One region of the Mesorhizobium montanum genome, then DNA from elsewhere that is predicted to be linked to it. Evidence: riboswitches for the same ligand, from Rfam matches in the RefSeq annotation. Region 1 holds a riboswitch; each other region holds the start of a gene.

Region 1 (7,003 bases):
ATCGGCGACGTAACGCGCACCATGGCGGTGGCGGCGGCACTGCAGGCGCGAGGCTTCGACATACGCGGCATTCGCCCGCCGACCGTGCCGGAAGGAACGTCGCGCCTGCGCATTTCGCTGACGCTCAACGTCGACGAAGCCGACATTTCCGCCATGGTCGAGGCGCTCGTCGAGGTGTTGGCCACGGCATGAGCAAAAGCATCGTCATCACCGGAACAGACACCGGCATCGGCAAGACGGTGTTTTCGGCCGGGCTCGCCGGCCTTCTCGACGGCTTCTACTGGAAGCCGGTGCAATCGGGCCTTGAGGAGGAGACCGACAGCGAGGTCGTCGAGCGGCTTGCCGGTCTGCCGCCGGGGCGCGTGCTGCCGGAAGTCTACCGCCTGAGGCGGCCGCTGTCGCCGCATCGTTCAGCCGAAATCGACGGCGTCGCGATCGAAGCGACAAAGCTCTCGCTGCCAGCCTTGCCGGGTCCACTCGTCATCGAAGGCGCTGGCGGGTTGATGGTGCCGCTCAACCGGCAGACAAGGTTCATCGACATATTCCAGCAATGGCGGCTGCCGGTCATCCTGTGCGCCCGAACAGCGCTCGGCACCATCAACCACACGCTGCTATCGATCGAGGCGCTGCGGGCTCGCTCCATCCCGCTCATCGGCGTCGCCTTCATCGGTGATGAGATGGCCGATACGCAAAAGACAATCGTGGAATTCGGCAATGTGCGGCAGCTCGGCAGGCTGCCGCACCTTGATCCGCTGACATCCGCAACGCTGAGCGACGCGATGATCGCCAGCTTCGACCTCGCGCTGATTACCGGGGGTGAATGATGTCGCAGTCTCAAGTCTGGCATCCGTTCACGCAGCATGCGCTTGAGCCGGCGATGCCTGAAATCGTCCTGACCGAAGGCGCTTATCTCCACAAGGCCGACGGCACGCGCATCCTGGACGCCATTTCCTCATGGTGGGTCGTCACCCATGGCCACCGCCATCCCCGCATCATGAAGGCGATCGAGACGACCGCCTCGACCCTCGACCAGATCATCTTCGCTGGCTTCACCCATGAGCCGGCAGAACGGCTGGCCGAGGCGCTGGTCAGCCTCGCGCCGTCCGGGCTCGACTGGGTGTTCTATTCCGACAGCGGCTCGACCTCGGTCGAAGTCGCACTGAAGATGGCGCTCGGCTATTTCCGCAACATCGGCGCGCCGCGTTCGCGGATCGTCGTCATGGAACACAGTTACCATGGCGATACCATCGGCACGATGAGTGTCGGCGCTCGCGGCGTCTTCAACGCCGCCTACGAGCCGCTGCTGTTCGAGGTCGACACCCTCCCATTCCCGGCCGCTGGACGGGAACAGGAAACACTGGATCGGTTCGAGGCAGTCGTCGGCGATCGGCGCGCCGCCGCGCTGATCGTCGAGCCGCTGGTGCTTGGCGCCGGCGGCATGCTGATGTATCCGGCCTGGGTTCTCACCGAACTGAGGAAGATCGCCGAGGCCTCCGGCACGCTGCTCATCGCCGATGAGGTGATGACTGGCTGGGGACGCACGGGAACGATGTTCGCCTGCGAGCAGGCGTCGATCTCTCCGGATATATTGTGCACCTCGAAGGGCCTGACCGGCGGCGCGATCCCGCTGGCCGCCACGCTCGCCACCGATGCGATCTTCCAGGCTCATTATTCCGAGGACCGCAAGAAGACCTTTTTCCATTCAAGCTCCTACACCGCCAATCCGATTGCCTGCGCGGCCGCGCTCGCCAATGTCGAGATCTGGCAGAACGAGCCGTTGGCCGAGCGGATCACGGCCTTGAGTGCGAAGCAGGCTGCCGGGCTTCGCCGCTTTGGCAACAATCCCTTCTTCACCGACAGCCGGGCGACCGGCACGATCGCCGCACTCGATTTGCGCACCGGCTCCGCCGGCTATCTCGCCGAGATCGGGCCGAAGCTGCGTGCGTTCTTCCTCGACAAGGGGCTACTTGTGCGTCCGCTCGGCAACGTCGTCTATCTTCTGCCGCCCTACTGCGTCACCGGCGACGAGCTCGACGGGCTTTATGACGCCGTCGAGGAGGCCGGCGAACGCTTCGGTTCGAGACCATGAGCAGGTCGTCGCGCCTTCTCGGATTTGGCCACCATGTGCCTGGACGCAAGGTGGCGAATGCCGAGATCGAGAACAATCTCGGGCTCGAACCCGGCTGGATCGAGCGGCGCACCGGAATTCGGTCACGCTTCTGGGCAACAGACGAAGACACGCTGTCAGGCCTTGCCACGCATGCCGGCGACATGGCGCTGGCGAATGCTGGCATCGACCGTGGCGACGTCGGTCTGCTCTTGCTTGCCACCTCGACACCGGATCACCTTCTGCCGCCCAGCGCGCCGCTGGTTGCGCATCGACTCGGGCTCGGCCGGGCGGGCGCAGTCGATCTGGCCGGCGCCTGCGCCGGCTTCATCTATGCGCTGATGTTCGCCGATGGCTTCACCCGCCTGCACGGCAAATCCACCCTTGTCATTGCCGCCAACATCCTCAGCCGCCGCATCAATCCGGCCGAGCGCGCCAGCGCCGTCCTGTTTGCCGATGCCGCCGGCGCCATTGTGATCGGTCCGTGCGATGACGCGGATCGAGGCATTCTCGGTGCTTCGGTGGATTCCGAAGGCTCGCGCTACGGGCTGATCCAGATTCCCGCCGGCGGAAGCAACACCCCGTTCCATGGCGACCTCGACCTAGAGCAGACCCGGATGACGATCACCGACGGTCGCGAAGTGTTCGCCAAGGCAGTGGAGATGATGACTGCCTGCTCGCAGGACGCGCTCACTGCTGCTCGGATGCGGCCGCAGGACATCGATCGGTTCGTGCCGCATCAGGCCAATGCCCGCATTTTTGATGCTGTTGGGCGCAACCTCGGCGTTGCCGATCGGGCCGTCGTCAAGACGATCGCTGAATACGGCAATTCCTCCGCCGCGACGATCCCTCTGTCGCTGTCGCTGGCCAACCAGACGGAGCCGTTTCGGTCTGGCGAAACAATACTTCTGGCGGCGGCGGGCGCCGGCTTAAGCGGCGGCGCGCTTGTGGTTGGAATCTAGCGGACCACGCTCCACTGACGACCTGACGGATAGAGATAAGAAGGACAAAGAGGGCTCATGCGAAAGATAGTAGCCGGCAAACTTCATGGCATTCACGTCACCGAAGCGAACCTGAATTACCACGGATCGATAACTCTGGACCCCGACCACTGCGAGGCAGCAGGGATACTGCCCATGGAATTCGTGGAGATTTGGAACAAGAATTCCGGCGCCCGAATTTCGACCTATGTCATTCTTGGCGAACGCGGCTCGCGATGCTGCATCCTCAACGGCGCCGCCGCCCGCACCTGCCGGCCCGGCGACCAGATTATCGTCTGCAATTCCGTCTATTTGGACGAAACCGAAATCACCTTGCTGAAACCGCGGATCCTCACTTTCGACCCGGGCAATCACATACGCGACCGCCTGAGCTACTCGGTCGAGCTTGATTTACGTGGACGATACAGTTTCTCCATTCTTGACGAGGCGAATATGCCTTTGGCCATTCCTGCCCTGGTCTCCGGCGCGTGACCCTTACGTGACGATTTCCAGGCGCAAGTTGAGCGACCGCCGGTCGCCGCCTCGGGCCAAATGCGCTTGACAAAGTGGCGACAGCCCGTTCAATTCGACTCATTCACCAGGGGAGTCCCGGCAAGGGGCTGAGATACTGCTGGCTTTTGCGGCGCAGTGACCCGTTGAACCTGATCCAGTTCATACTGGCGTAGGGACGGTGCGAGCGCTTTGCGGCAGTTCATGCCCGAGGACCTGTTTCGACCAGGTCGACCAAAGCGTCTTTTCATCCTTCCGGCACAGAACTGGGTCTCCAATGCAAATGAGCAAAGGAGCCTCAAATGAATGCCTTGACCCCCGCCGTGTCGACGGGACCGCTGCCCGCCTCGCGGAAAATCTATAAGCTCGGCGCCATGCACCCGCAGATCAGGGTGCCAATGCGCGAAATCTCCGTCCATCCGACAGCCGGCGAGCGGCCGGTTATCGTCTACGATCCTTCCGGCCCTTACACCGATCCCACCGTCGAAACGAACATAGAGAACGGCCTTGCCCGGCATCGCCACCGATGGATTATGGCGCGCGGCGATGTGGAAGCCTATGACGGCCGTCATGTGCTGCCGGAAGACAACGGCTTTGCGACCGGCGAGCGCCTGACGCCGGAATTTCCCATTCGCACCCGGCCGCTCAAGGCCAAGCAGGGCAAGGCCGTTACCCAGCTTGCCTATGCCCGCGCCGGCATCATCACGCCCGAAATGGAGTTCGTCGCCATCCGCGAGAACCTCGGCCGCGAGATCCTGCGTGGCAAACTTGAGCGCGACGGCGAGTCCTTCGGCGCCGCGATCCCCGACTTCGTCACACCGGAATTCGTGTGCGACGAGGTGGCTCGCGGACGCGCAATCATTCCTGCCAACATCAATCATCCCGAGAGCGAGCCGATGATCATCGGCCGCAATTTCCTGGTCAAGATCAACGCCAATATCGGCAACTCCGCCGTCACATCGTCGATGGCCGAAGAGGTCGAAAAAATGGTCTGGGCGATCCGCTGGGGCGCCGACACGGTGATGGACCTCTCGACCGGCCGCAACATCCACAACATCCGCGACTGGATCGTGCGCAACGCGCCGGTGCCGATCGGCACGGTGCCGCTTTACCAGGCGCTCGAAAAGGTCGGCGGCATCGCCGAGGATCTGACCTGGGAGGTCTACCGCGACACGCTGATCGAACAGGCCGAACAGGGCGTCGACTATTTCACCATCCATGCCGGCGTGCGCCTGCCCTACATCCCGCTGACCGTCGACCGCGTCACCGGCATCGTGTCGCGCGGCGGTTCGATCATGGCCAAGTGGTGCCTGCACCACCACAAAGAGAGCTTCCTCTACGAGCATTTCGAGGACATCTGCGACATCGCCAGAGCCTATGACGTCTCCTTCTCCCTCGGCGACGGCCTTCGCCCCGGCTCGATCGCCGATGCCAATGACGCAGCCCAGTTCGCCGAACTGGAAACGCTTGGAGAGCTGACCAAAATCGCCTGGGCCAAGGACTGTCAGGTGATGATCGAAGGCCCCGGCCACGTGCCGATGCACAAGATCAAGGAGAACATGGACAAGCAGCTCGCGGTCTGCGGCGAAGCGCCGTTCTATACGCTCGGCCCGCTGACGACGGACATCGCACCCGGCTACGACCACATTACCTCTGGCATTGGAGCGGCGATGATCGGCTGGTTGGGGACCGCAATGCTTTGCTACGTCACGCCGAAGGAACATCTCGGCCTGCCTGATCGCGACGACGTCAAGACCGGCGTCATCACCTACAAAATAGCCGCGCACGCCGCCGATCTGGCCAAGGGCCATCCGGCCGCCAAGGTCAGGGACGACGCGCTGTCGCGGGCGCGCTTCGAGTTCAGGTGGGAGGACCAGTTCAACCTCTCGCTCGATCCCGAGACGGCGCGCGCCTTCCACGACAAGACGCTGCCGAAGGAGGCGCACAAGGTGGCGCATTTCTGTTCCATGTGCGGCCCCAAATTCTGCTCCATGCGGATCTCGCACGACATCCGTGCTGAAGCCCAGAAGGAAGGGTTCGCGGCCATGGCGGCGAAGTACCGTGACGGCGGCGACCTCTATATGCCCGTCGACGGCGCCCCGGGCAGCACGCCCAAGCCATGAAGGTGCTCATTCGCGGCGCTGGCGTCGCCGGATTGACGCTCGCGCACGAGCTGGCGACGCCCGGCACCGACGTGACCGTGGTCGAGAAGCGCATCGAGATCGCCGGCAGTGCCTCCTGGCAGGCCGGCGGCATGCTCGCGCCCTGGTGCGAGCGCGAAAGCGCCGAGGAGGCGGTGCTGACGCTCGGGCGGGGCGCGGCCGACTGGTGGGACGCAGCATTGCCCGGTCATGTCTCGCGTAGCGGCACATTGGTGGTGGCGCCTGCTCGCGACGTTGGCGAACTGCACCAGTTCGGCCGCCGCACATGTGGCTTCACGCAGCTCGGCGCCGGCGATATCGCAGAGCTCGAACCTGCCCTTGCTGGCCGGTTCGCGCGTGGGCTGTTCTTTGCCGATGAAGCGCACCTCGATCCGCGCAAGGCTTTGCTTGCACTTGGCGACCAGCTGCTCGGCATGGGCGTTCGCCTCGAGTTCGGCCGCAGCACCGTGTCGGCCATCCCGGATGTCGAGGTTGACTGCACCGGTATCGCCGACATGCAACCGGAACTGCGCGGCGTGCGCGGCGAGATGCTCATCTTGCGAACAGGCGAGATCTCGCTGGCCCGGCCCGTGCGCCTGCTTCATCCGCGCATCCCGGTCTATGTCGTGCCGCGCGGCGAAAACCTGTTCATGGTCGGCGCGACGATGATCGAGTGCGATGCCGAAGGCCCGATCACCGCGCGCTCGGCCATGGAGCTGCTCAGCGCCGCCTGCGCCCTGCATCCAGCCTTCGGCGAAGCTGAGCTGGTCGAAACAGGCGTGGGCGTGCGCCCCGCCTTTGCCGACAACCTGCCGCGCGTCGAGCGCGACGGGAGGAACATTCGCATCAATGGGCTCTACCGCCACGGCTTTCTACTTGCGCCGGCCATGGCGCGGCAGGCAGCCGACATCATCCTGGGAAATCCCGCCGCAAAGGAGGTTGCTCTTGAAGCTCATCGTTAACGGTCAGAGCCATGACGTCGCTGCCGAAACGCTCGCCACGTTGCTCAGCGAACTCGACTTCCAGGGCGGCTGGCTCGCCACCGCACTGAACGGCGACGTCGTGCCGGCTAAGGAGCGCGACCGCTGCCGGCTCACCGAAGGCGACCGCATCGAAATCCTGTCGCCGATGAAGGGAGGCTGATCGTATGCTCGAACTCTACGGACAGAAACTCTCGTCCCGCCTTCTGCTTGGGACAGCGCTTTATCCCTCGCCCGCAGTCATGGCCGAGGCGGTCAAGGCATCCGGCACGCAGATCGTCACCG
Region 2 (7,003 bases), on a different contig from region 1:
AGTGCCATAAGAAGTTCCAAGAATTGGGACCGTCGCCGAAGAATGAACGCCCTTTAATTGGCTGCGCCGCCCCTGTTCGGTCGCAAATACATAGCCTTCAATATCAGATAGAGCCCCTTTCGGTCGACGGCACCGCCCAATAGGTAATTGAGCAAATCGTGGCGCATATCGGCCGTCATCGGTTGGCGGTATGGGATGGCTCGGTCCGTACGATTTCTTTCGAACCAATTAATAATTAGGAGGCAAAAATCGAGCGCAAGGATAGATTCCCTCCCGTCGATTAGGTCCTGCCTAGCGGTGGCTTTCTGCTCGTCGCTTCCTTTGAAATCGTACGGCACGTCCTCATTATATTCGTGGTCGAAGAAATTGCCCAAGAAGGGCTCTGAATTCAGATTAAAAAGGAGCAGGGCACAAATTTTTACGTGAGACAGCCGCGTCGTTTTTTCAGAGGTTTCCTCTGAAAGCCATTGCTGGTTGTCGGCCACCCACTGAGCGTGAATCTGCTTTGTGACGTTCGGAATGAAATGGGCTTCGAGTCCATGCACTTTGAAATTGGCGTAACAGAACTCGCGGAAAGCGTAGTTGAAAGATTCGTAGTCGGCGAGCCATTCATCCAACTTCTTTTCATCGAACGGAATCATACAGGCGAGAACTCCAAGCCCCAAAGCAAGAGGGCGAAGGTTGGTAAACCTTCGCCCTCTAAAAGGAAATAAAAAAACGGGGTTACGCGGCGGTTTTCACCGTCTCGTTTACCAATTCGACGGTAGACACATACCCGAGGGTTTTGTCAGGATCCGATTTGATAACGGCGCGACCATTTTCGTACAGCTTTTTAAATCTGGAAATGTCGCGCGGAAGGGCGCACCGTTCAGCGCTCTTCGGCAAGCCTCTCTCTGGCATCATCGTTCTCCCGGTCCTGTCCCTGGCTTGGGCCGTCTGTCGTGGCGGCGCCATACAAGCAACGCACATATTTGTCAATTTTCGGCAAATATGCAACGTGCATTTAGACGCATTTAAAATGCGTCGACCGTCATTTGGTTGCCGTTTAGACGATTTTCGATGCGAAAAGCGATTAAATTTTGTCCACGCTTCGCTGCCAATATCCAGTCCACACTCGGCTGATTGGGTGATTAAGCGAGGCGTTGGCGACGGCGAGATACTGCTCGCCATTGCTTACAACGGCGGTTGTCCTCACGCCATGCCATCTCTGCTGCGTAGGCATGAAGATAGCGACCGCTGACTTGATGATGGGTGCCGATCTCAGCGCGGCGCAGGCGGGAGAAGAAGCTTTCGGCCTAATTGGCGCAAGCGTCCCCGTGCTGGTCTCGGGCGCGCGATCTGTCGCCGCCATGTGCGCGAACTTTTCCGCCCGTTTGATCAGCAGCCGATCAGCGCCGCGGCCTGAAGGCGCTTGACAAGATAGCGGCGGCCCGGTCAATTCGAAAGCATTCACCAGGGGAGTCCCGGCAAGGGGCTGAGATACTGCTGGCTTTGCGGCGCAGTGACCCGTTGAACCTGATCCAGTTCATACTGGCGTAGGGACGGTGCAAGCGCTTGTGGGCGTTCATGCCCGAAGACCTGTCTCAAGCAGGCCTACCAAAAGCGTCTTTTCATCCTTCCGGCACCGAACTGGGTCTCCAATGCAACGAGCAAAGGAGCCTCAAATGAATGCCTTGACCCTGACCGTATCGACTGGACCGCTGCCGGCCTCGCGGAAGATCCACAAATTCGGCGTCCTCCATCCGCAGATCAGGGTGCCCATGCGCGAGATCGCGGTCCATCCGACTGCCGGCGAGCCGCCGGTGACGGTCTACGACCCGTCAGGCCCCTATACCGACCCCGCGATCGAAACCGATATCGAAAAGGGTCTTGCCCGCCTTCGTCAGGACTGGATCGCGGCGCGCGGCGATGTCGAAGCCTATGACGGCCGCCATGTGAGGCCGGAGGACAACGGATTTGCGACCGGCGAACGGCTGACGCCGGAATTTCCGATCCGCAATCGCCCCCTGCGGGCGAAAGCCGGCAAGGCGGTGACCCAGCTTGCCTATGCGCGCGCCGGCATCATCACGCCCGAGATGGAGTTCGTCGCGATCCGCGAGAATCTGGGCCGCGAGGCCCTGCGCGGCAAGCTTGAGCGCGACGGAGAAGCCTTCGGCGCGGCAATCCCCGACTTCGTGACGCCGGAATTCGTGCGCGACGAAGTGGCGCGCGGACGGGCGATCATTCCCGCCAACATCAATCATCCCGAGAGCGAGCCGATGATCATCGGCCGCAATTTCCTGGTCAAGATCAACGCCAATATCGGCAACTCCGCCGTCACCTCGTCGATGGCCGAAGAGGTCGAGAAGATGGTGTGGGCGATCCGCTGGGGCGCCGACACGGTGATGGACCTGTCGACGGGCCGCAACATCCACAACATCCGCGAATGGATCGTGCGCAATGCGCCGGTGCCGATCGGCACGGTGCCGCTTTACCAGGCGCTGGAAAAGGTCGGCGGCATCGCGGAAGACCTGACCTGGGAGGTCTACCGCGACACGCTGATCGAGCAGGCCGAGCAGGGCGTCGACTATTTCACCATCCACGCCGGCGTGCGGCTGCACTATATCCCGCTGACCGTCGACCGGGTCACGGGCATTGTCTCGCGCGGCGGCTCGATCATGGCCAAATGGTGCCTGCACCATCACCGGGAGAGCTTCCTCTACGAACACTTCGCCGAGATCTGCGACATTTGTCGCGTCTACGACGTGTCCTTCTCGCTCGGCGACGGGCTTCGTCCGGGCTCGATCGCCGACGCCAACGACGCCGCGCAGTTCGCCGAGCTGGAAACGCTAGGCGAGCTGACTCAGATCGCCTGGGCCAAGGACTGCCAGGTGATGATCGAGGGGCCCGGTCATGTGCCGATGCACAAGATCAAGCAGAACATGGACAAGCAGCTCGCCGTCTGCGGCGAGGCGCCGTTCTATACGCTGGGGCCGCTGACGACCGACATCGCGCCGGGCTACGATCACATCACCTCCGGCATAGGTGCTGCCATGATCGGCTGGTTTGGCACGGCAATGCTCTGCTACGTCACGCCGAAGGAACATCTCGGCCTGCCCGACCGCAATGACGTCAAGACCGGCGTGATCACCTACAAGATCGCCGCGCATGCAGCCGATCTCGCCAAGGGCCACCCTGCGGCGAAGGTCAGGGACAATGCGCTTTCCCGCGCGCGGTTCGAGTTCCGCTGGGAAGACCAGTTCAACCTGTCGCTCGACCCCGAAACGGCGCGCTCGTTCCACGACGAAACCTTGCCCAAGGAGGCGCACAAGCTGGCGCATTTCTGCTCGATGTGCGGGCCGAAATTCTGCTCCATGCGCATTTCCCACGACATCCGCGCCGAAGCCCAGAAGGAGGGGATGGCGGCCATGGCGGAGAAATATCGCGCAGGCGGCGATCTCTATATGCCCGTCGAAACGCCCGAGGCGGAAAAACAGGCTTTGGCGCAGAAAGATCAGGAGACGCGCTGAGCCATGCGCAGCGTCCTTGTCAAGGGCGCCGGTGTGGCAGGCCTCACCGTCGCCCATGAATTGGCCGCGCGGGGTGCGTCGGTCACAGTTGCCGAAATTCGGAGCCAGATAGGCGGCAATGCCTCCTGGCTCGCCGGCGGCATGCTCGCCCCTTGGTGCGAACGCGAAAGCGCTGAAGAGCCGGTTGTCACGCTCGGCAAGGTTTCGGCCGACTGGTGGGAAAGGACACTGCCCGGGCTCGTGAGAAGGGCCGGCACTCTCGTCGTCGCCCATGCGCGCGACGCCTCCGAGCTCGCGCGTTTTGCGGCTCGTACGCGCAATTGCGAGTCCGTCGACGAAGAAGCGATTGCCGCCCTCGAGCCCGATCTTGCCGGCCGCTTCCGCCAGGGCTTGTTCTTTGCCGGTGAAGCTCATCTCGATCCCCGTCGGGCTCTCGAAGCCCTCGTCGATAAGCTGCGCGCGATGGGCGTCGTCTTCCTTTTCGAGGCGGGCGAGATGGCCCTTTCCGACTTCGATCAGGTGATCGACTGTACGGGCATCGCGCGGGCCGACGACGATCTGCGCGGCGTGCGCGGCGAAATGCTGCTCCTCCGCACGCGTGATGTCTCGCTCGCGCGGCCCGTGCGTCTCCTCCATCCGCGTCATCCGATCTATATCGTGCCGCGAGCCGATCATCACTTCATGGTCGGGTCGACCATGATCGAAAGCGACCACGATGGGCCGATCACCGCCCGCTCGCTGATGGAGCTCCTCAATGCGGCCTATGCACTCCATCCGGCGTTCAGCGAGGCCGAAATCGTCGAGACAGGAGTGGGCGTGCGCCCTGCCTATCCCGACAATCTGCCGCTGGTGAAGTGTTGGAAGGACGGCACGATCACGGTCAATGGCCTCTACCGGCACGGTTTCCTGCTTTCACCGGCCATGGCCGAGCAGGCTGCCGGCCTTCTCTTCAATTCATCTGCCGGCAATTCATCTGCCGGCCTGGAGTCTGAAAATGAAGCTGATCGTCAATGGCGAAGCGCTTGAGGTCGAGGCGACGACGCTCGCCGCCCTTTTGAAGGAACTCGACTATGAGGGCGGCTGGCTCGCCACCGCGCTGAACGGCGATGTCGTGCCCGCGGCCGAACGGACGGAATTCCGGTTGAGCGATGGCGACCGGATCGAAATCCTGTCGCCCATGCAGGGAGGCTAGCCGATGTTCGATCTTCTCGGGACAAAGCTTGCCTCGCGCCTGCTGCTGGGCACCGCCCAATATCCTTCGCCGGCGATCCTTGCCGAAGCGGTCAAGGCGTCGGGCACCTCGGTGGTCACCGTTTCGCTGCGCCGGGAAATGGCCGGCGGCAGGGGCGGCGAGCAATTCTGGTCGCTGATCCGCTCGCTCGGGGTGAGGGTGCTGCCCAATACCGCCGGCTGCCATTCCGTCAAGGAAGCCGTGACGACCGCGAAGATGGCGCGAGAGGTCTTCGGCACGCCGTGGATCAAGCTCGAAGTGATCGGCAACCACGACACGCTGCAGCCCGATGTATTTGGCCTTGTCGAGGCGGCACGCATCCTGTGCGAGGACGGCTTCAGCGTATTCCCCTACACTACCGACGACCTCGTCGTCGCCGAGCGGCTGCTCGAGGCGGGCTGCAAGGTGCTGATGCCGTGGTGCGCCCCGATCGGTTCGGCGCTCGGACCGATCAACATCATGGCGCTGCGCTCGATGCGAGGAAATCTCCCCGACGTGCCGTTGATCGTCGATGCTGGACTCGGACGGCCGTCGCATGCGGCAACAGTGATGGAACTCGGCTTTGACGCCGTGCTCCTCAACACGGCGGTCGCCAAGGCTGCCGACCCGGTGGGCATGGCGCGCGCTTTCAGCAAGGCGGTCGATGCCGGCCGCGAAGCCTATGCTTCGGGACTGCTCGAGCCGCGCGACGTCGCCGTGCCATCGACGCCTACATTGGGCAGGGCGGTTTTTTCATGAAGCTCGATCCCTTCTATCTGATCGTCGACAGCGCCGCCTGGATCGAACGGCTTGTGCCGCTCGGCGTCAGGCTGGTGCAACTCCGCATCAAGAATATGGACGAGGACGGGCTGCGCGCGGAAATCCGCAAAGCGAAAGCCTTGTGCGCCCGGCATCATTGCCAGCTCATCGTCAACGATCATTGGCGCCTCGCCATCGAGGAGGGCTGCGACTTCGTCCACCTCGGCCACGAGGATCTGCGGACCGCAAACCTCCCCGAGATACAGGCGGCCGGCATCAGGCTTGGACTGAGCACCCATGATCATGCCGAACTGGAGACGGCCATGGCAGCCGACCCCGACTACGTCGCGCTGGGTCCGGTCTATCCGACCATCCTGAAGACCATGAAATGGGCGCCGCAGGGGCTCGAGAGGCTTCGCGCCTGGAAGGACGCCGTCGCACCCATTCCGCTGGTCGCCATCGGCGGTCTCAATCCCGAGCGGCTTGATGGTGTTTTCGAGGCCGGAGCCGACAGCGCCGCGGTGGTGACGGACATAACGCTGAACCAAGATCCCGAAGCGCGCACCGCGCAATGGATCGAAAAGACGGAGCAATGGCGCTGAGTCAAAACGTGAATGTGCTTGTCGTTGGCGGATCGGATTCCAGCGGGGGTGCCGGAATTGCGCGCGATATCGAGACGATCTCTTCAATAGGCCTGCGCACTTGCGTTACTGTCACCGCGGTAACGGTGCAGACGCACCACGCTGTCGGGGACATCCGTCACATGCCACCCGGCCTGGTGGCCGATCAAATGCGGGCGGCGTTGCAGGCCAACGCGGTGGCGGCCATCAAAATCGGCATGCTCGCAACTGCGCAGATCATCGCTGCCGTAGCCGCCGTGCTGCGCGAAAATCCACAGATACCGGCAATCCTCGATCCGGTGCTGGCTTCCTCGTCGGGCAGGCAACTGCTGGAACCGGGTGCGATCGACGTCATGAAGCGTGATCTCATGCCGCTTTGCCGCCTGGTCACGCCCAACCTCATTGAACTGGCGGTGCTGACCGGCTCGGAATTGGCCGCGGGCGACGATGATGCGCTGCGGCAGGAAAGGCGATTGCTTGCGGAAGGGCCGCAGGCGCTGCTCGTCAAGGGCGGCCACGCGGAGGGGCCGAGGTCCACAGATATCCTGTTGAGCCGCGGCCGGGAACCCATCCGCTTCGACATGCCCAGGCTTGCCGGATCGATGCGCGGCACTGGCTGTATCCTGGCCAGCGCGATAGCGGCGTATCTGGCAATCGGGGATTCCATTGAGAAAGCCGTGCTCCAGGCCAAGCTCCTAGTCTTCGAAAAGATTTCGAAGAACCCCATGTGAGGATCGGGCTCGCGATAGTCGCCCGTGCTTCGCCTCGAAGGATCATGTTCGCCGGCCGGTGCCCCATGACGAAAGCATCTGGATCCTGACCGCTTTTGTGGCTCTGGTCCGTGGATTGGTGATTTCGGTTCAGCCGACAATAAGCGGCGGGGAGCTCGATGTGTAGTTCCCGAG
Region 3 (7,003 bases), on a different contig from region 1:
GGCCGAGCGAACCGGAAACGCCGAAATCGGCGACACGATTGGCGACCAGCGTGCCCGAGCCGGTGTCGCCGTAGGGCAGGATTTCCACCTCCAATCCGGCGTCGCGATAGAAGCCTTTGTCGCGGGCGACGAACAGGCCGATGTGGTTGGTGTTGACGGTCCAGTCGAGCGCTACGGTGATTTTTTGCGCGGCGGCCCGGGCGCGTGAGACGGCCCCTGCGAGCGGCAGGCCGGCGGCCAGAGCCAGAAACAGCGCCTGGCGGCGGGTCAGGTCAGTCATTTCGTCTCTCCATCGGATGATCGGGGAATTCGGGTCGGCGGCTGGCCAAGCAGGGTGTCGAGGATGCCGGCTTCGATCGCGGCCGCCTCACGGGCAAGTGCGGCACTCTGGGTGCGCGGGCGCGGCAGCGGCACCGCGATCTCGCGTACGACGCGCGCGGGCCGCGCCGACAGCACATAGATGCGGTCGGACAGAAGCACTGCTTCGCGCACTTCGTGGGTGATCAGCATCGCCGTCCAGCGATGGCTCTCCCACATCGTCTCCAGCCAGCGTTGCATGGCGGCGCGGGTCAGCGCATCGAGGGCGCCAAAAGGCTCGTCGAGCAGCAGCATGTCGCGTTCTTGCACCACGGTGCGCAGGAGCGCCGCTCGCTGGCGCATGCCGCCGGAAAGCTCGGACGGCCAGGCGCGCTCGAAGCCAGCGAGGCCGAACTCGGCGAACAGCGGCGCCACACGTTGCCGCGCGACCCGGCGCTTCACGCCCTGCACTTCCAGGCCCAGCGTCGCATTGTCGATGACGCGCCGCCACGGCATCAGCGCGTCGCGCTGCGGCATGAAGGCGAAGCGGGTGTTGTCGAGCGGCGCGCCGTCGAAGCGCATCTCGCCCTCGCCCTTGAGGGCGCCGGTGAGCAGTTGGAACAGCGTCGACTTGCCGGCGCCGGAGGGGCCGAGGATCGAGACGAACTCGCCCGCGCCGACACGCAGCGAAATACCGGCCAGAACCTCGAGCGGGCCGAAGTTTTTGCGGACGTTGCGGAGCTCGAGGCGGGTCATGGCCGATCCTCATTCGAAGGCTCGGACCTGCCCTCGCGCCCCGCCCTCTCGCTCCTTGCATTTTCCCAGGGCATGGCGAGGCGCTGCACCAGCACGGCAAGTCCGAACAGAACGAGCGTCAAAACCGAGCTGACGCCGACGGCGGCGAGCACCAGGTCGGGCCGAAAATTGTTCTTGGCGCCGAGCATGTAGATGCCCAGCCCTTTCGCGGCACCCGCATATTCGGCAAAGATCGCGCCGACCACGGCATAGGTGATGGAGATGCGCAAGCCGGCGAAGAAATAGGGCAGCGCCGAGGGCAGCCGCGCCAGCCAGAAAATGCGCCAGCGCCCTGCCCCCATGGCGGCGAGCATCTGACCGATTTCCGTGCTCGTGGCGGTATAGCCCTCGACCAGCGCCACCATCATCGGGAAAAAAGTGACCAAAGCCACCAGCAGGATTTTTGGCAAGAGCCCGAAGCCGAACCAAAGGACAACGAGCGGCGCGATCGCCACCAGCGGCAAGGTCTGGCTGGCAATCAGCAGCGGAAACAGCGCGCGGCGCAAGCGGGGCCGGAAATCGACCAGCGCGGAGAGGATGAAGGCAGCGAGGAGCGAACAGGCAAAACCGGCCAGCGTGGCGCGGATGGTGGGAGCCGTGTTTTGCGCCAGTGCCGCTCGGTTCTCCCAGGCCTGCTGCAGGACGCGGGAGGGTGCGGGCAGGACAGTGGGCGCGATGCCGCCGAGCCGGGCGTAGAGCTCCCAGGCGATGAGGAGAAGGGCGAAAGCGAGGGCAGCAGGGGCAGCTTTGGCGCAGGCCGTGGTGAAGGCTGATCTCCCCCTCAAGGGGGGAGATTGGCTGTCGCGACGGGCTTCGCCAGTCGCCGACGTATGCCCTACTTGCGAAGTAGGATTGGGGACACTTCCCCCGGATGGATCGTACCAAACAACCACGACAATCTCCTCGACAGCTTGAACCGCGGGCTCAAACCGCGGTCGGGCTGTTTGCCGAGATGGTGATGTCGAGCGTCACATGCCCCGCACTCGGCCCGAAGCGGCAGAAGGCTTCGTTCAGCGTGGCGAACACCGCGCCGGCATCGCCGCGCAGCTTGGTGCAGAAATGCTTCGAGCGCTCGAAGACACCGGAGTTTTTCAGGAAATCGATGCAGCCGCAGATCTCGTCCATGTGGTCACCGGTGCCCATCACATAGAGCGAGAATTGCGCCGCCACCGGCTGGTCCGCGGACGGCGTCGCCTGCACCGCGCCGAGCGCGGCGAGCTTGCGTTCGTCGAGCGGGATCGCCGGGCCGCCGATCTCATCGGAGCGGCAGATCGGGTCGTCCGGTTCGCCGGGGCAGCCGCGCGAGACGGCGGCCGACAGCACGCAGTGCCTGCCGCTTCTCGCCGCCGCCACGAACAGGTCGCGCATCGCCGGGAACAGCACTTCGGGCGGCCCGACCAGCAGCGTCGAGATGTCGTCGGTCTCGATCCTCAGCCTGTCGCGGTAGGGTTCGAGCGCGCCGAGCGCGCCAAGGATGACGCCGACGAAATCGTCAGCCATCGGATATAGGGAAATCTGTGCGCCGGAAAACATGGCCCGCCTCGCTCCGCTGGTATTATCCAGATCAGCTTTAGGGTCCGGAGGCTTGCCGCCCCCATCTCAGCCCCGACCGTACGGAGCACCCCTGTGGATACGGGCGTTAAAGCACCGGTTGAGCGAATCGGAAAGCTTTTTTTGCGAGAGCAATCGGGCCGGGCGCCTCATCTCCCTCTAAGAGATGCAGAAGCGAATCGTTCAAATTGTACGAATCTCGCTTGACTGTTTTTCGTACATAAAGTACGATATTTCCCTTCTTTTGAGGGAATTTGCTTGAACACCGCGAACCACGCCGCTTTTGCCGACCTCTCCCGCCCTTTGCTGTCGCCACTGCCGCTCCGCGAGCGCGAGCGCCTCGCAGGCGCCTGGCGCATTGCTAGCCAGGACATCGCCGACGACATCCGCTTCATCCGGCAATATCTGAAGGTGATCGCCGAGAAGGAGGAGCGGCTTTCGACCGGCAGGTTGGTGCATGGCCGCGCCTATGTCGAAGCCTGCGCGGCCTGGCTGGCGGAGACGGTGGCGCGGTATCTGCGCAATCTCAGGCTGATCAGCGAATGCGAAAGCGCGATGATCGCGGCGGGGGTGAGGTTTGCGATGTCGAGCGATGCGTGGTGAGACCCGTCGGAAGAACCTGATAGGCCGGCAGGGGCGCGAATTACGCGGCGAAGACGGTTGTCCGCGGAACTCAGGCGGCCCTCTGCAACCTTCGGCTCCACACCTCGAGAAATGCATCGTTTCACACAATCGCCAATTGGTGGACGCGGGCGAGCGGCCGGGCGTTAATTCTCCCGGGCGAAGGAAGGGCATAGCCGCATACCAGGGAGGAATACGTTTGATGGAACAGCAAATCGACATCGGCGCACGACCTGACGATCAGCCCTACGAAGTTGCCCTATTCGCCAGAAAGCACGGGCTGACGGTCCCGGTCGCGGACGCGGTCCTTTTCGCCAAGGGTCCGTGGCCGTCGCGGGCCGCCTGCGATACCGCCGCGCTTGCCTTCCTCGGCGCGGTCGCCCTCTACGCCAGGAAGCAAGCGGGGCGGTAGCGGTTCGTCCCCTACCAGCTGAACTGCAGCCCGGCATTGCCGCCGACCTGGTTGCCGGCGAAGGCGATGCCGAGCGTGCCGGTCAGGCGGCCGCCATGGGCGAAGCCTTCGCTCAGAACCGCGGCACCGGTGATGCCGAAGGCATTGGCATCGCCTGCATTGCCCCAGTTGACGCGCAGGCCAAAATGCTCGCCCTGGACGAGGTCGGGCGCCGAAAGAGCGGCCGAGATCGAGGCGTTCTGGAAAGCGCGGGTGATGCGATTGTCGATATCGTCGACCTGGCTGGCGAGCGCCGTCTTGCCGGTGACGGTGGTGGTTCCGTCCGCGCCGTCATTGACTTCCCGCTTGGTGACGCCGGTGTCGGCGTTGATGCAAGTGTCAGTGCCCGGACTGTAGTAGTAGTTAGGCCCATAGCTCGAGCAGATCTTAAGTAAGATAGCGACCGCGGCCTGAGATGGTGCCGCGAAGAGCGTTGCTGCGACGAGGATCGCCGGCGCAAGAAGATATCTGAACATGATGCCCCCCGGCCGCGCTTACCAGGTGAGTTGCAGGCCGGCATTGCCGCCGACCGTCTTGCCGGAGAAACCGATGCCCGCTGCACCGGCCAGCCGGCCCTTGCCGCCGGACATGAAGCCCTCGCCGAGCACGGCCGCGCCGGTGATGCCCATGGCGTTGGACTGGCCGGCATTGCCCCAGTTGACGCGCACGCCGAAATGCTCGCCCTGCACCAGATCCGGGCTGCTCAATGCCGTGGCCACGGAAGCGCTTTCGAAGGCGCGCTGGACGCGGCCATCGATGTCGTCGACCTTGCTCGCCAGCGCCGTCTTGCCGTCAACCACGCCATTTTCGATCGCGCGGCGCGTCTCGCCGGTATTGGCATTGATGCAGGTGTCGGTACCGGGGCTGTAGTAGTATCGCGCGCCATAGGACGTGCACACCTTGACATACTCGACCGGCGGCGCCGCCAGCGCCGACACCGAAAAGCCGCTTGCCGCGGCCAGAAATGCTAATGAAATGAAACGGTTGATACCCTGCATTAGCCAATCCCCAAGTTGAAGCCAGGACGGGAAAAGCGCATGATAAAGGACGACGAGTCAACCGGCTGGTCTGATCAAAATCTGACTTTTACTGGGACGATTGAAACAGAAAGACTCCGTATTGCCGGGATGACACAGGGATGACCTGAGATAATCGGTAAATTCCTGTCGACCCAAAGTCTATCTATTAAATATCGCTAATATTAGCAGTCGCTACTTCTAAGGCTATTTGGCAGGCCGGTGCTCGGCCGTGAATCGTCAAAAGGCGCGGCCGCGCCTCACCTTGCCGCAAAGATCAAAACGGGGGGGTGCGGCCAATTGGTCGCCGAAATGGCTCAGCCCTTGGCTTTGAGCTTGGTCGCCTTCGCCTTGGCCGGCTTTTCAACCTTCGCGGCTTTCGGCTTCTCGACCTTGGCGGCGGCGGTCTTCTTCGGGCCCTTCGCCTTCGGCTTGCCCGTGGCATCGACCTCAGCCGTGGCCTGGTCCCAGTGCTCCATATGCGAGCCTTCGGGACGGCCGGCCTGTTCCCAGATCTCGTGCGCCCGCTGGCGAATGCGTTCGTGCCTGTCGTCCGTCACTGTCGCCTCCTAAGGTTGGGACGGTTCCCCGGCGCGAACATTAGCCGAATTTTCGCGCGGCGTCTTGGGTGTAGAAGCGGTGCGCGAACACTTCTTGAAGCAAGATCGGGTGATGGCTCACCGGTCGTCGGAAAGCACCACAATGCCGAGATATGCAGCCTTCTTGGCAATCAGTCCGGCCAAGTCGGCGTCGGAACGCTCGGTTCCGGTTCGCTCGCGCAGCAGCGCGACCGCCTGCCTGATCGACAGCAGCCCATCGCCGCGTTCGGCCAGCAGTCTGTCGACCTGCCGGGCGATATCTGGTGATTCGACGTGTGGATGATGCATGGCAACGACTCCTTTCGTTCGTTGCCTCCCAAACCGTTGCTCACTTTAGGCGATATGCTCGGATGCGAGAAGAGCCCGATCCTTCCCCGATGCATCGGGAGCAGCATCGGGCTCCAATCCGCCAGGCGTTACTGGATCACCTGAACGACGCGGCGCGTGCCGGGATCGATCAGCACCGTGTGGTCATTGACGACCGCATAACGATACTGCACGTCGGGTACCGACTGCAGCTCTACCGTGTCAGGCACAGTCGAACCGATGCCGAGCTCAAGGCCGAGCACGTTGACCGAGGCGACCGGATGCTTGTGGACATATTCCCTGACCACGGTCTGCTGCTCGGGCGTGACGATCACCTCGTCCGCGGCCGCGATGCCGATGCCGGCCATCAGAGCCAGGCCGGCGACAGCTGGAATGAAGGTGGTTTTCATCGTTTCTCTCCTGTTGCGTTGGCGAGCTCCGCATGCCTCCGCGGGAGCGGAAACACGGACAGGTCGAACTGGGAGCTCCCGGGGCAAACGCCGTTCGGCAAGGTGTTGTTCCGTCAGCGACGACTAATTGATCTGGCGGAACCTTCGCATTGGCTCCGCATTGGAAGGCTTTGAATCCCCAAGGCTTTGAAATCCATAGGGCGGCGGCATCATGCGAGAAGGTTCCATCAGAAGTGACATCGAATTTGCAACCCCGGTGGCGATCGCTGTCGGCGCCGGCTTCAAGCGCGAGATCGCCTCGCTCACCGCGATGCAGAACTTTCTCAAGGAATGGCCAGCAGTCTCGCGGGGCGGGAGCTATAACATGGCGGTGCGGGCCTGCGAGGCCGCGCGGGCCGGAGAGATCGATCTCGACAAGGCGCGGCAGGCATTCCTGGTCTTCGCGAGAAAGGCGGGTATCGAGTGGACCGGCGCCGATCCGGTTGCGGTGCTGCGCGAAGCCAAGGTCAGGCGCAATCGGGTCCGTGAAAGCCGGGCACACCTGCCGGGATAAGCCTCTCGCAGGCGCCTCGGCTTTTCCCTGGCGCCGTTTTCCCTGGCGCCGACACCAAGCACGCCTTCATATCGAACTGGGATTGCACGCGCGGAATACGGACTTCGATAGCGTCACGGGACCAGGACTACGAAGTTACAATGAGCCCGACGACGGCAGCCAAGCGCCGTGCGCGCCGGCCTTGCTTGCAAGTTTTAGGCGGCATATCTCGGAGCTGCCGCGCGCCGCCTGGCCCGTTGCCTAATGACCGCCGCCTCGCCGGCTGGCGGTCGACTGGATTACCGGTGATTTTCGGCTGTTGGGCGCTGTCAGTGCGGCGTCGATTCACCCAGCGCCTCGGTAACGAAGGACGCGGCGATCAGATCGTCCGCGTCTATGCGTAGGGAGCCTTCGGCGCCCCCCAT

What was found. A riboswitch is a leader RNA that binds a small molecule or an ion and turns the genes downstream of it on or off. The one in region 1 is predicted to bind thiamine pyrophosphate.
Region 2: linked by a shared signal. The riboswitch ahead of thiC (phosphomethylpyrimidine synthase ThiC) and the one ahead of thiC (phosphomethylpyrimidine synthase ThiC) in region 1 are both predicted to bind thiamine pyrophosphate.
Region 3: linked by a shared signal. The riboswitch ahead of RFM68_RS23655 (YkoF family thiamine/hydroxymethylpyrimidine-binding protein) and the one ahead of thiC (phosphomethylpyrimidine synthase ThiC) in region 1 are both predicted to bind thiamine pyrophosphate.

The regions. Positions count from the first base shown of each region.
Region 1 is NZ_JAVIJF010000010.1:146,392-153,394, forward strand. Features, by position in the region: partial or broken gene RFM68_RS15580 (8-amino-7-oxononanoate synthase) at 1-192, shown strand, start outside; gene bioD (dethiobiotin synthase) at 189-824, shown strand; gene RFM68_RS15590 (adenosylmethionine--8-amino-7-oxononanoate transaminase) at 824-2,089, shown strand; gene bioZ (3-oxopimeloyl-[acyl-carrier-protein] synthase BioZ) at 2,086-3,069, shown strand; gene panD (aspartate 1-decarboxylase) at 3,127-3,579, shown strand; TPP riboswitch at 3,678-3,794, shown strand; gene thiC (phosphomethylpyrimidine synthase ThiC) at 3,900-5,720, shown strand; gene RFM68_RS15610 (FAD-dependent oxidoreductase) at 5,717-6,700, shown strand; gene thiS (sulfur carrier protein ThiS) at 6,684-6,881, shown strand; gene RFM68_RS15620 (thiazole synthase) at 6,886-7,003, shown strand, end outside.
Region 2 is NZ_JAVIJF010000022.1:14,497-21,499, reverse strand. Features, by position in the region: gene RFM68_RS26250 (hypothetical protein) at 54-641, opposite strand; partial or broken gene RFM68_RS26245 (transposase) at 1,073-1,316, opposite strand; TPP riboswitch at 1,445-1,560, shown strand; gene thiC (phosphomethylpyrimidine synthase ThiC) at 1,665-3,509, shown strand; gene thiO (glycine oxidase ThiO) at 3,513-4,535, shown strand; gene thiS (sulfur carrier protein ThiS) at 4,504-4,701, shown strand; gene RFM68_RS26225 (thiazole synthase) at 4,705-5,478, shown strand; gene RFM68_RS26220 (thiamine phosphate synthase) at 5,475-6,080, shown strand; gene RFM68_RS26215 (hydroxymethylpyrimidine/phosphomethylpyrimidine kinase) at 6,071-6,829, shown strand.
Region 3 is NZ_JAVIJF010000018.1:102,181-109,183, reverse strand. Features, by position in the region: partial or broken gene RFM68_RS23670 (ABC transporter substrate-binding protein) at 1-280, opposite strand, end outside; gene RFM68_RS23665 (ABC transporter ATP-binding protein) at 277-1,053, opposite strand; gene RFM68_RS23660 (ABC transporter permease) at 1,050-1,877, opposite strand; gene RFM68_RS23655 (YkoF family thiamine/hydroxymethylpyrimidine-binding protein) at 2,017-2,625, opposite strand; TPP riboswitch at 2,616-2,728, opposite strand; gene RFM68_RS23650 (hypothetical protein) at 2,902-3,246, shown strand; gene RFM68_RS23645 (hypothetical protein) at 3,467-3,676, shown strand; gene RFM68_RS23640 (porin) at 3,688-4,191, opposite strand; gene RFM68_RS23635 (porin) at 4,210-4,713, opposite strand; gene RFM68_RS23630 (DUF2934 domain-containing protein) at 5,049-5,291, opposite strand; gene RFM68_RS23625 (hypothetical protein) at 5,409-5,618, opposite strand; gene RFM68_RS23620 (DUF1236 domain-containing protein) at 5,747-6,046, opposite strand; gene RFM68_RS23615 (DUF982 domain-containing protein) at 6,258-6,599, shown strand; gene RFM68_RS23610 (hypothetical protein) at 6,908-7,003, opposite strand, start outside.